One region of the Arthrobacter sp. Marseille-P9274 genome, then DNA from elsewhere that is predicted to be linked to it. Evidence: predicted binding sites of a transcription regulator. Region 1 holds the regulator's gene; the other holds the start of a gene.
The links. Region 1 encodes Rex, which represses fermentation and respiration genes when NADH is low (regulators of the CRP and FNR family bind a similar motif). Its sites were predicted from a motif close to CTTGTGAANNNNTTCACAAG; they were not measured.
Positions count from the first base shown of each region.

Region 2: the regulator Rex is predicted to act here: its motif matches at 2,414-2,433, upstream of OC550_RS08075 (glyceraldehyde-3-phosphate dehydrogenase).

Region 1 is NZ_CAMPOV010000001.1:2,551,329-2,556,838, forward strand. It holds gene OC550_RS11750 (histidine phosphatase family protein) at 1-2, opposite strand, end outside; gene OC550_RS11755 (YceI family protein) at 142-687, shown strand; gene OC550_RS11760 (hypothetical protein) at 868-1,680, shown strand; gene OC550_RS11765 (redox-sensing transcriptional repressor Rex) at 1,691-2,404, opposite strand; gene OC550_RS11770 (glutaredoxin family protein) at 2,481-2,738, opposite strand; gene OC550_RS11775 (HAD family phosphatase) at 2,976-3,794, shown strand; gene OC550_RS11780 (AURKAIP1/COX24 domain-containing protein) at 3,903-4,001, opposite strand; gene OC550_RS11785 (helix-turn-helix domain-containing protein) at 4,180-4,392, opposite strand; gene OC550_RS11790 (3-deoxy-7-phosphoheptulonate synthase) at 4,574-5,510, opposite strand, start outside.
Region 2 is NZ_CAMPOV010000001.1:1,772,072-1,777,581, reverse strand. It holds gene OC550_RS08090 (accessory Sec system protein Asp2) at 1-1,152, opposite strand, end outside; gene OC550_RS08085 (YaaA family protein) at 1,157-1,921, opposite strand; RNA gene rnpB (RNase P RNA component class A) at 2,015-2,400, shown strand; gene OC550_RS08075 (glyceraldehyde-3-phosphate dehydrogenase) at 2,625-4,100, shown strand; gene OC550_RS08070 (hypothetical protein) at 4,210-4,416, shown strand; gene def (peptide deformylase) at 4,453-5,025, opposite strand; tRNA gene OC550_RS08060 (tRNA-His) at 5,121-5,196, opposite strand; gene orn (oligoribonuclease) at 5,364-5,510, opposite strand, start outside.

The sequences.
Region 1 (5,510 bases):
ATGGTCTTAAGTGTCTCAAAGGAGGCCGCTATTGCCCAAAGCGCGGGCCGCCGCAAGAATGACCGGGAAGGGACCGCAGCGCCGGACCCTCGAGGCACGAACCGTTGGTCCAGACAATCACCCCTGTTCAAGGAGTCGAAGATGACACTGCCCCAAGGCCTCACAGAAGGCGTTTGGAAACTCGACCAGGCCCACAGCGAGATCGGCTTCACGGTCCGCCACGCCGGCATCAGCAAGGTCCGCGGACGGTTCACGGACGCAGACGCCGAAGCGCGCGTCGGATCGACGCTGGCAGACTCCACCCTCCACGCGACCGTCAAGACCGCCAGCTTCAACTCGGGCGAGGCCAACCGCGACGCCCACGTCAAGGGCACGGACTTTTTCGATGTCGAACAGTTCCCGGAGATGACCTTCGTCGCGAGGGGGGTTGAGGGCGACGGCGAGGAATACACCCTCACGGGCGACCTCACCATCCGTGGTGTCACCAAGCCGGTCGAGGTGGAGGTGGAGTTCACGGGCGTCGCCGTCGATCCGTTCGGCGCCACCCGCGCCGGCTTCACCGGCGAAGCCGAGATCAGCCGCAAGGAATTCGGCCTGACCTGGAACGCGGCGCTCGAAGCCGGCGGCGTACTGGTCAGCGACAAGGTGAAGATCAACCTGGACGCAGCGCTCATCAAGCAGTCCTGATCCGTTGCCCGCGGGCCGGGGCCCTATGCTTCCGCCCCGGCCCGCCGGCGGGCACCGAATATCATCCTTTCGGGCTAGTCACAGCGCACTCGGCGTCACTGTAATGTTGGCTTAACAGGCCCCGCGAAGGCGCCTGCATGCTTCCGCCGCTCCCTGTGCAGCCAAGAAAAGGATCCGACCATGTCCACTCCTGAAAACCAGCCCGATCCCTCCGGCCAGCCGGAACAGCAGCGCGGCCAAGCGGCCAACGGTTCTGGCCAGGAGCAGCCTCGGTACGGGCAGAACGCCCCGCAGTACGGGCAGCCCCAGTACGGACAGAACCAGCCGCCGTACGGCCAGAACGCCCCGCAGTACGGGCAGAACCCGCCGCAGTACGGCCAGAACGCCCCGCAGTACGGGCAGCAGCCCGGCCCCTACGGCCAGAACGCACCCCAGTACGGCCAGCAGCCCGGCCCCTACGGCTACCAGAGCGCACAGCCGGGCCAGTACAGCTACCCCTCCTCCCAGCCGCAGCCGGGCGCCGTGCCGACCCGACCCAAAGAAGTCGTCATCGCCTTCTGGCTGATCATCGCCGCGGCGGTGCTGACCGCCGTCCAGGTCATCATCTCCCTCGCCACCATGGACACCCTGCTGGCCGGCATGGCGGATGACCCTGCCGTGCGCGATGCCTTGGCGCAGACCGGCGGCGAGATCAGCGAACAGCAGTTCATGGACATGATGAGCGGCACGGCGGGCGTCGTCCTCGTGATTTCAGGCCTGATCGTCATCGGCCTCTACCTGATGGTGGCCTTCGGCGTGAAGGCCGGCAAGAACTGGGCCCGCATCACCGGCACCGTTTTCGCGGCACTGTCCCTGGTGGGCCTGGTGCCGTTCGGCCTTAACACGCTGACGGCGCTGCTGGGCATCGCTGCGATCGTGCTGCTGTTCATGCGGCCGGCCAACGAGTACTTCAAAGCCGTCTCGGCCCGGAAGTTCGGCATCTACGGCCGCTGATCGACTGGCTCTAGCGGGCGCTGCGGGCGCGGGATTCGGAACCTGGTTCCGATTCCTGCGCCCGTTGTGCGTGGTAGGCAAGAATCTGCAGTTCGGTGGCCATGTCCACCTTGCGCACTTCGACGCCCGGCGGCACCTGCAGGACGACCGGAGCAAAGCTGAGGATACTGCGCACCCCAGCGGCCACGAGCTCGTCGCAGAGCTCCTGCGCGGACCGGGCCGGAACCGCCAGGACCACCATGTTCACTCCGGTGCGCGCCAGGACCCTCTCCAAGTCCATGACAGCGCTGACCTTCAGCCCGCCGACCTCGGAACCGATAATGGCGGGGTCGGCGTCGAAGATGGCCGCCACTTCGAAGCCTCTGGTCGTGAAGCCGGAATAGCCGGCCAGGGCCCGGCCAAGGTTACCGGCCCCGACAATGGCGACCCGCCACTCCTGGGTCAGGCCGAGGCGCGCGGCAATGGTCCGGGTGAGAAGCTGGACCTCGTAGCCGACGCCGCGCGTGCCGTAGGACCCCAAATAGGACAGATCCTTGCGCAGCATGGCCGACTTCACGCCGGCGGCCTCGGCGAGCTCCTCCGAAGAAACGCGCTCGACGCCTTCGGCCAGCAAAGAGTTAAGCGCCCTGAGGTAAATAGTCAGCCGGGCTACCGAAGCGGGAGGAATGGGTCGACCGCGCGTCTCCGGCCCCGTAGCGGGACCTGAAGGATCGTGGGTAGTCACGGTTCGGTCCTTACGGTATCGGTCTGTATCCCAACTTTAGGGGCTCGGTTCGGCGCCCACCAATCCGGCGGCCCGGTCAGGCGGTGAGCAGGCACCGCAGCCGGTCCGGATCGATGTGCCAGAAGTCCCGCTGCACGCCGTCGATCATCACGACCGGAATTTCCTCCGCGAAGCGCCGCTCCAGCTCGGCGTCGTCCAGGATCGACTGCTCCCGCCATTCCACCCCAAGTTCCTCGGCGACCTCGGCCACGGTGCGTCGCGCGGCCTCGCACAGGTGGCAGCCGGGCTTGGTCAGCAGCAGCAGGTCGTGCGGAGGGGCGGGTGATTCACTCATGGCTCCAAGGTAGCGCGAGCCGTGCTCGGGGCGCCACGCGGCCGCCAGCCAGCCGGACACGGCCGTCGGACGATCCGGTACCGGGGCCAGGCGGCCGGACACCGCGGATATCAACACTAGGCCGGGGCGCCGTCGATGCCGGACCCGGCGCCGTCGATGCCGGACCCGGCGGCCGGGGACGGAGTCGGGGTTCCCCGGCGGTCTGCACCCTTGGACCTCGGTCGCTAGACTCGAGACATGCCGACAGCCGACCAGGATCCAGCCGCCCGCACCTCTGGCCCGCCGGACCGTCTGGCGGCGGCCGCGTTTTTCGACGTCGACAACACCCTGATGCGCGGGGCCAGTCTCTTCCATGTCGGCCTGAAGATGTACCAGCGCGGTTCCTTCAGGCTGCGCGATGCCGCCGGTTTCTTCATCAAGCAGGGCCGCTTCCTGCTCACGGGTGAGAACCTCAAGGACATCCACGCCGTCCGGGATTCCGCCATGGCGATCGGCACCGGCCTGCTGGTGAGCGATGTGAAGGCCCTCGGCGAGGAGGTCTACGACGAGATCATTGCCTCGAGGATCTGGCCCGGCACGCGCGCATTGGCGGACCAGCACCTCCGCGCGGGTCGCCGGGTCTGGCTGGTCACGGCCACTCCCCTGGCGGTCGCCGAGGTCATTGCCGACCGCCTGGGCCTGACAGGTGCCCTGGGGACCGTCGCGGAAATTGACGACGGCGCCTACACCGGACAGCTTGTCGGCGAGATCTTGCACGGGCAGGCCAAGGCGGACGCCGTGGCGGAACTGGCCCGGCTGGAGGGGCTCAGGCTGGACGGCTGCTGGGCCTACAGCGACTCCTACAACGATGTGCCGCTGCTGTCGCTGGTCGGCAATCCGGTGGCCATCAACCCGGACGCCCGGCTGCGCCGGCACGCGCGCGAGCACAACTGGCCGGTCTACGACTTCCGCAGCGGACGGCGGGCGGCGACCCTGGGCCTGAAGGCCGCGACCTTTGCGGGCGCCGTCTACGGACTCTGGCGCGGCCTGAGCAAGGTCCGGGGTCCTCGCGCCTGATTCCTGCGGCTGTCTCGCCGCGGGCCGGCGACGGGATCGAAGGCCGGGGGTTAAAGACAGCAGGCCCGCCGGTTTCCCGGGCGGACCTGCGAGCTGCCGGCTGTGCGGCTACTTCTTGTTGCGGCGCTGGTGGCGGGTCTTGCGAAGCAGCTTACGGTGCTTCTTCTTTGCCATACGCTTGCGGCGCTTCTTGATAACTGAACCCACGAGTTCCTCACAAATCACTTCGGTTGGCATCCGCCGGCCCCGACTGCCCGAAAGGGCCGGGCAGGCCAGCAAATCTTACGACGACGTAAAACGTTCCTTAACAGGGTACCGCCTAATTCGGAACAGCTTTGACCGCGGCCCCGGCAACCCGACCGGCGCCGCACCCCGTCCGACCGGGTCAGGCGGTGCCGCTCTGGCCGTCCACTACCGCTCCCTGCACATACTGCTCCACTGCGGATTCCGGAACGCGGTAGGAGCGGCCGAAGCGGACGGCAGGCAGATCGCCGGCGTGGACCAGGCGGTAGACGGTCATCTTCGAGACGCGCATGACCTCGGCAACCTCCGCGACCGTGAGGAAGCGGACGTTCGAGAAGTTCTTCTCCTCAGCCATTGCACATCAATCCTTAACTCCAGGCAGACCCGACCCCGGGCGAAGGCCCAACGGCGTGCTGCCTTGCCAAGCGAGTAAGTACCGTCTCACTCGATACTCTAGATGCATGAGTGGCCAAAGTGAAAGTTGTCCTTGTGGCTTAATCGTTAGATGACTAGGGGCTTTTTTATCGCCCGTCCCCTTACGGCCGTCCGGCCGCGGAACGGCCAGCGGCCGCCAATTGCTCAAGCACCAGTTCGGTGGTTTCCCAGCCCATGCAGGCATCCGTCACGCTGCGGCCGTAGACGAGCTCGGCCTCTCCGTTGGCCACCTCGGCCACGTCCAGCTTCTGGGCGCCGCCGGACAGAAAGCTCTCGAGCATGACGCCGGCCAAAGTCCCGGTCCCCGCCTCGGCGGCCTCGAGCTGGGCCGCCAGTTCCAGCGCAACTTCGGCCTGCCGGTGGTGGCTCTTCCCGCTGTTGGCATGGCTTGCGTCGACAATGACCCGCGGGTTGACTCCCGCCGCGGCCAGCTGGCGGGAGGCGTCGAGCACGCTGGCCGCCGAGTAGTTCGGTCCGCCGCTGCCGCCGCGCAGGATGAGGTGGGTGTCCGGATTGCCGGGCGCTGCCACCACGGCCGCGCGTCCGTCGTCGCCCATGCCGAGGTAGGCCTGTTCCGCCGATGCCGCCAGGCATGCGTCGACCGCTACCTGGATTCCGCCGTCGGTCCCGTTCTTGAAGCCGACAGGCAGCGGCAAGCCCGCCGCGAGCTGGCGGTGGATCTGGCTCTCGGTGGTCCGGGCCCCGATGGCGCCCCAGCTGACAAGGTCGGCGAGGTAGGGCGCGCTGACCGGCTCGAGGAACTCGGTCGCGACGGGCAGGCCCAGTGCCGTCACATCCAGCAGGAAGCGGCGCGCCATGCGCAGTCCGGTCGCGACATCGTGGGAGCCGTCCAGGTGCGGGTCGTTGATCAGCCCCTTCCAGCCGACCGTGGTGCGCGGCTTCTCGAAGTACGCGCGCATCACCACCAGCAGGTCCGCGCTATGCCGGCGGGCCGCCTCCGCCAGCCGCGCAGCGTAGTCCAGCCCGGCCTCCGGATCATGGATCGAGCAGGGTCCTGCGATCACGAGCAGCCGGTCA
Region 2 (5,510 bases), 780 kb from region 1:
ACAGGCGGCCGTCCGCTCGGCTGATTCCGCCGTGAGCGCCAGCGAGGCCTCGTAGTCACCGCGGGGCAAGCCGGAGAGGTCCACTCCGTCGCTGGACGCCTGGAACTTTCCGAAGCGGTAGTCGCAGAAATAGTCCTCGTAGTGCGTCTGGTAGATGCCGCGATCCTGGACCTGGACCAGCGGATATTCGTACCGCCCCGCGTCGCCCGCGAGGACCAAGGACGTCGCCAAGGCCGCGGGCCGGTCCGCGGCATGGCCGCGCAGGAATGCCACTCCCTGCGGGAAGAATTTCGGACCGGCCATCCTGCCGGCCCGCAGGTCCACGACAGCCGCCGAGGAGCTTCGCTGCGTCCGCAGGCCGGCCGCCGCTACCTCCGGATCCTGCCGGAAGCCGTTGCGCACTTCGCCGTACCGGGGTGCGACGTTCTCGCCGAGCGCGTACAGCACGGACAGCAGCAGCGGCATGTTGTAGCGGGTGATGTCCGAATGCTCGTTGACGAGGTCGGAATCCGTCTCGATGTAGTTGAAGTTGGAGTATCGCCGCAGCAGGGGCAGCGCGGGCTCCACCTGCTCGGCGTGGAACTGGTCCTGTACCGAGCTGAACAGATAGATATTCCGGTCGCGGCGGGCGTCCTTGGCGACCGCATGGGGCAGCAGGCTGTCGAGCAGCTGCAGCTCTTCGTCGCTTCCGGTGCGGGTCAGGTGCCGGTGGATGACCGGCCGGTGCTTAGCCGTGTGGCTGCCGACGTAGATTTGGGGAGCGCTGGCGACAATGTTCGGGAAGTCGTACTTGATGCCGTAGTAGAGCGCGGCGAACCCGCCCTTCGAAAAGCCCACCAGCGTGCAGTTTTCGTGTCCCAGCCCCAGCCGCTCCAGTTCCCGGTCGATGGCGGCGATCACCGCCCGCTCGACGGAGAAGTCCAGGCCGTTGCAGAGGTAGTAGGAGTACTGGCCGCCAAAATCATCCTTCAGCCACAGCCAGTTCGCCTGGCTGTCCCGCGAACCCCGGCCGTCGAACTCGTAGCTGTCGATCGGCCGGATTCCGGCGAACATGACCACCAGATGCCGCCGGTCGAGCTTGGCGGGGCGGCTCTTGCAGTGGACCGTCACGCCCTCGTGGACCAGCGTGTGCTCGGTTTGTTCCCTCGTCATCCGTTCAGCCCTCCAAAATGATGCTCAGGGCGTGCGGCTTCCGTCCGGAGCCGGGGGTGAGTTCGGCCCGCCACTTCTCCGTCGCGGCCTTGAGCAGCGCCGCAGGCGTCGCGGGAGCCTTGCCGCGGCGGGTCAGGAGGTGCCGGGCGAGTTCTCCGCGGGTGTGCTTGGCGAAGTGCGAGACGACGGTGCGCTTTCCGGCCCGCTCCTGGAAGACGTTGACCGCTACCGTGCTATCCGCCGGCGGCGCCCAGGCGGCGGCATAGCTGCTCGAGCGGCAGTCGACGACCAGCTGGCCGTCGGCGCGGCCGTCCAGCGCGGCGGGCAGGTGCTTTTTCCAGTAGCTGGCGAGCTTGCCCGTCTCGGGGAGCCCAACGGACATGGACAGCCGGTAGGCGGGAATGCGGTCGGCGAAGCCGATTGCGCCCCAGAGCGCGGAGATAACGACGACGGCGGCATCCGCCTTGCGCTTCTGCGCGGAGGTCATGCTGGCGTAGCCGAGCGCGTCGTACAGGACCCCTGAGTAGACCGTGTGCGCCGGCGCCGATGGCTCGGCCTCCAGGCGCCTGTTCCGCTCGACCTCTTCGGCCAGCGACGCCCCTACTCCCAGCAGCGCCAGGGCTTCCGGATGGGAACTCGCGCTGGCCAGCGCGCCAAGGACGTCATGGCGCGGACCGTTCAGTTCGGCAAAGCTCAACTCGGAGAGTTCGAACGGTTGGCCCGTCTCAGCGGCCGTCTTTCCTTCGGAGGGTGGGAGCAGAATCAGCACCATAAGAGCTTACAGACCCGCAGCCGCGACCCCCGGGTCCGGCCCCCGCGGATGACGGGCCGGGACGCGGGCGGCTGTATTGTGGGACAAGGACAGGTTGGCTGGGCGATCGCGTTGGCTGCCCGCGGGCAGCTGCCGAGGAAAGTCCGGGCTCCACAGGGCAGGGTGGTGGGTAACGCCCACTCGGGGAAACCCGCAGGCAAGTGCCACAGAAAACAGACCGCCAGGGCCGCTTGCGCGGCGCCTGGTAAGGGTGAAACGGCGGTGTAAGAGACCACCAGTGTCCCGGGTGACCGGGACAGCTAGGTAAACCCCACCCGGAGCAAGGCCAGACAGGGCACGTTTGAGGGCCGCCCGCCCGAGTGCCCGGGTAGGCCGCTTGAGGGCATCGGCAACGGTGCTCCTAGATGGATGATCGCTACCCTGCAACGGGGAACCGGTGCAGGTGACAGAACCCGGCTCACAGGCCAACCTGTCCCACTTTGTGCGGCCGCTGTGAGTGACTTCACACGTAACCGACTCGTGGGTGTGACCGGATTCCCTAAAATGGAACTGGGCAACGCCCAACAGCACTGAGCCAGCCGAGGCGACTGTGTATTCTGCGCGGAGTGGATTCGACTTCGCTGCGGGGTTTCGCCGCGGAATTCGCGGCGGGTACAACCGGGATCGAGGAAGACCCCGGCTGATGTAGGAAGGTAACTCTGTGAACCAGAAGTCTGAAGCGGCCTTGGATACGTGGATCAACCGCGAAGCGCTCGCTGAAACGATGATTCCGCTGATTGGCCGTTTGTACCGCGAAAACAATGTGGTCACGTCCATCCACGGCCGCAGCCTGATCAACCAGTCCGTCGTGGGCATTCTCAAGGCCCACCGCTTCGCCCGGCAGATCGACGAGGTGGAGCTGCCGCTGGAAGAAACCTTCCCCGTGCTGCAGGCTCTGACCGAACTCGAGCTTGGCGCAGGCTCGGTCGACCTGGCCCGCCTGCTGGGCAAGTTCAAGGACGAAGGTGCAGGCCGCGACCTCAAGGAGTTCCTGCGCGGGGAACTCTCCGGGATCGTGGGCAAGCGCGGTGAAGACACCCGCACCAGTACCGACGTCGTGCTGTACGGCTTCGGCCGCATTGGCCGCCTGCTCGCCCGGATCCTGATCGGGCATTCCGGCGGCGGACATGGCCTGCGGCTGCGCGCCGTGGTGGTCCGCAAGGGCAGCGAGAACGACCTGGTCAAGCGTGCCAGCCTGCTGCGCCGCGACTCGGTCCACGGACCCTTCGAGGGCACCATCTCGGTGGACGAGGAAGCCAATACCATCCTCGCCAACGGCACCCTGATCCAGTTCATCTACTCCAACGATCCGTCCACGGTGGACTACACCCAGTACGGCATCGAGGACGCGATTGTCGTCGACAACACCGGCAAGTGGCGCGATGAGGCCGGGCTGTCCCAGCACCTGCAGTGCCCGGGCGTATCCCGCGTTGTTCTCACGGCCCCGGGTAAGGGCAACCTGAAGAACATCGTCCACGGCGTGAACCACAAGGACATCACCGCCGAGGACAAGATCGTCTCGGCCGCATCCTGCACGACCAACGCGATCACCCCGGTGCTCAAGGCGCTCAACGACAAGTACGGCATTATCCACGGCCACGTCGAAACCGTGCACTCGTACACCAATGACCAGAACCTGATCGACAACTTCCACAAGGGTTCCCGCCGCGGCCGTTCGGCAGCGCTGAACATGGTGCTGACCGAGACCGGCGCCGCCAAGGCCGTGGCCAAGGCGCTGCCCGAGCTGGAGGGCAAGCTGACCGGCAACGCCATCCGTGTTCCCACCCCGGACGTCTCCATGGCCATCCTGAACCTCAACCTGGAGCAGGAAGCAACCAAGGACGAGCTCAACAGCTACCTCCGCGCGGTGTCGCTCGATTCCGACCTGCACAAGCAGATCGACTACATCGCTTCTCCGGAGGTCGTCTCCACGGACTTCGTCGGATCGCGCCGCGCCGGCATCGTGGACGGCCTGGCGACAATCGCCAACGGCAAGAACGCCGTGCTCTACGTCTGGTACGACAACGAGTTCGGCTACAGCTGCCAGGTCATCCGCGTCCTCGAGGAAATTGCGGGCGTCCACCCGCAGCAGTTCCCCGTGGTCGCCAACGAGCCGCTCGCCGAGGCTATCGGCTGACCTGACCCTCGCAGGTCAGGCTGAAAGTGCCGGCCGCGCCCCTGTGGCGCGGCCGGCACTTTCGTATGTGGCTATGGCTTTGCCGCAGCCGTGTTCCTAGAATGTCCCCATGACTGAGACACAGCTCACGCGTTGGGAAAAGGCGCAGGCCAACCACAAGGAAGCCGTCCGCCTGCTGGAGGATGCCAAGGCGGCGTTTGCCCGGGGGGAAGTCCCGCAGAAGCGCGTGGACGAGCTCACCAGGCTCAAGGAGATCGCCACGGAGGACTATCTCCGGTGCGAAAAGGAACACCGCTCCGGCTTCACCGACTACTGACGGCGGCCTGGCCTGGTGCCTAGCGCCGCATGATGCTCAGTGCCCGAACGGGTCCGGGTCCACGCCGGGCATCCAGGTCTGCCCGGGGATGCCCCAGCCGGCATTCTTGATGTGCTTGCGGGCCCGCTTGCCCCAGCGCCCGTCGAGGCGGTCGATATAGAGCTTGCCGTCCAGATGGTCGTATTCGTGCTGCATGACCCGCGCGAACCAGCCGGTGGCCTCGAAGTCCAGCGGGTTCCCGTGCTCGTCGAAGCCGCGGACGCGTATCCATTCCGCCCGCTTGAGCGGATAGGACAGCCCGGGCACCGACAGGCAGCCTTCGACCTCGTCGTCCGGATCCGGCTCGGCGCCGGACACCTTGCCCAGCGTGAGCGAAGGGTTGACGACGACGCCGCGTTCGGGAACGCCGTCGTCGTTGGCGTAGTGGTAGGTGTAGAGGCGGAGACCGACGCCGATCTGCGGCGCGGCGAGGCCGACGCCGTGGGCCTCGTCCATCGTCTCGTACATGTCCCGGACGAGTTCGCGCAGTTCGTCGTTGAAATCTTCCACGACGGCTGCGCGGCGGTGCAGGACCGGCTCCCCGGTGATGGTGACGGGACGGATCGTCATGCTTCTCCTCATGTGGCACGGCCGGAAAAAGCGAAGAGCCGCCTGGAGATGTTCCATGCGGCTCTTGCTGGGTAGGCGTGGACGCCAACACTAAATGGGGTGAGTAACGGGGATTGAACCCGCGACCTCCTGGACCACAACCAGGCGCTCTGCCAGCTGAGCTATACCCACCATATGCCTCTTTGTTCCTCCCGGCAGACTCCACTCTAGCGGTTCCTGCCGGTCTTCAACCACAAAAGGCAACGCAGAATAGTCTACATGCCCGGCGGGGTGGTTTTGGCCAATTCGGGCGCTTTCGGCCCGAATTCCGCCAAATGTGTCCCACCTAACATTCGGCGCTACTCCACGGCGGAGACGGTCGAGGCGATCTGCTTGGCCGCCGCCGAGTCGGGACCGGGGGAGGGGACGAAGACGGCCTGCCGGTAGTAGCGCAGTTCGTTGATCGAATCCTTGATGTCGCCCAAGGCCCGGTGGCCGCCGCTCTT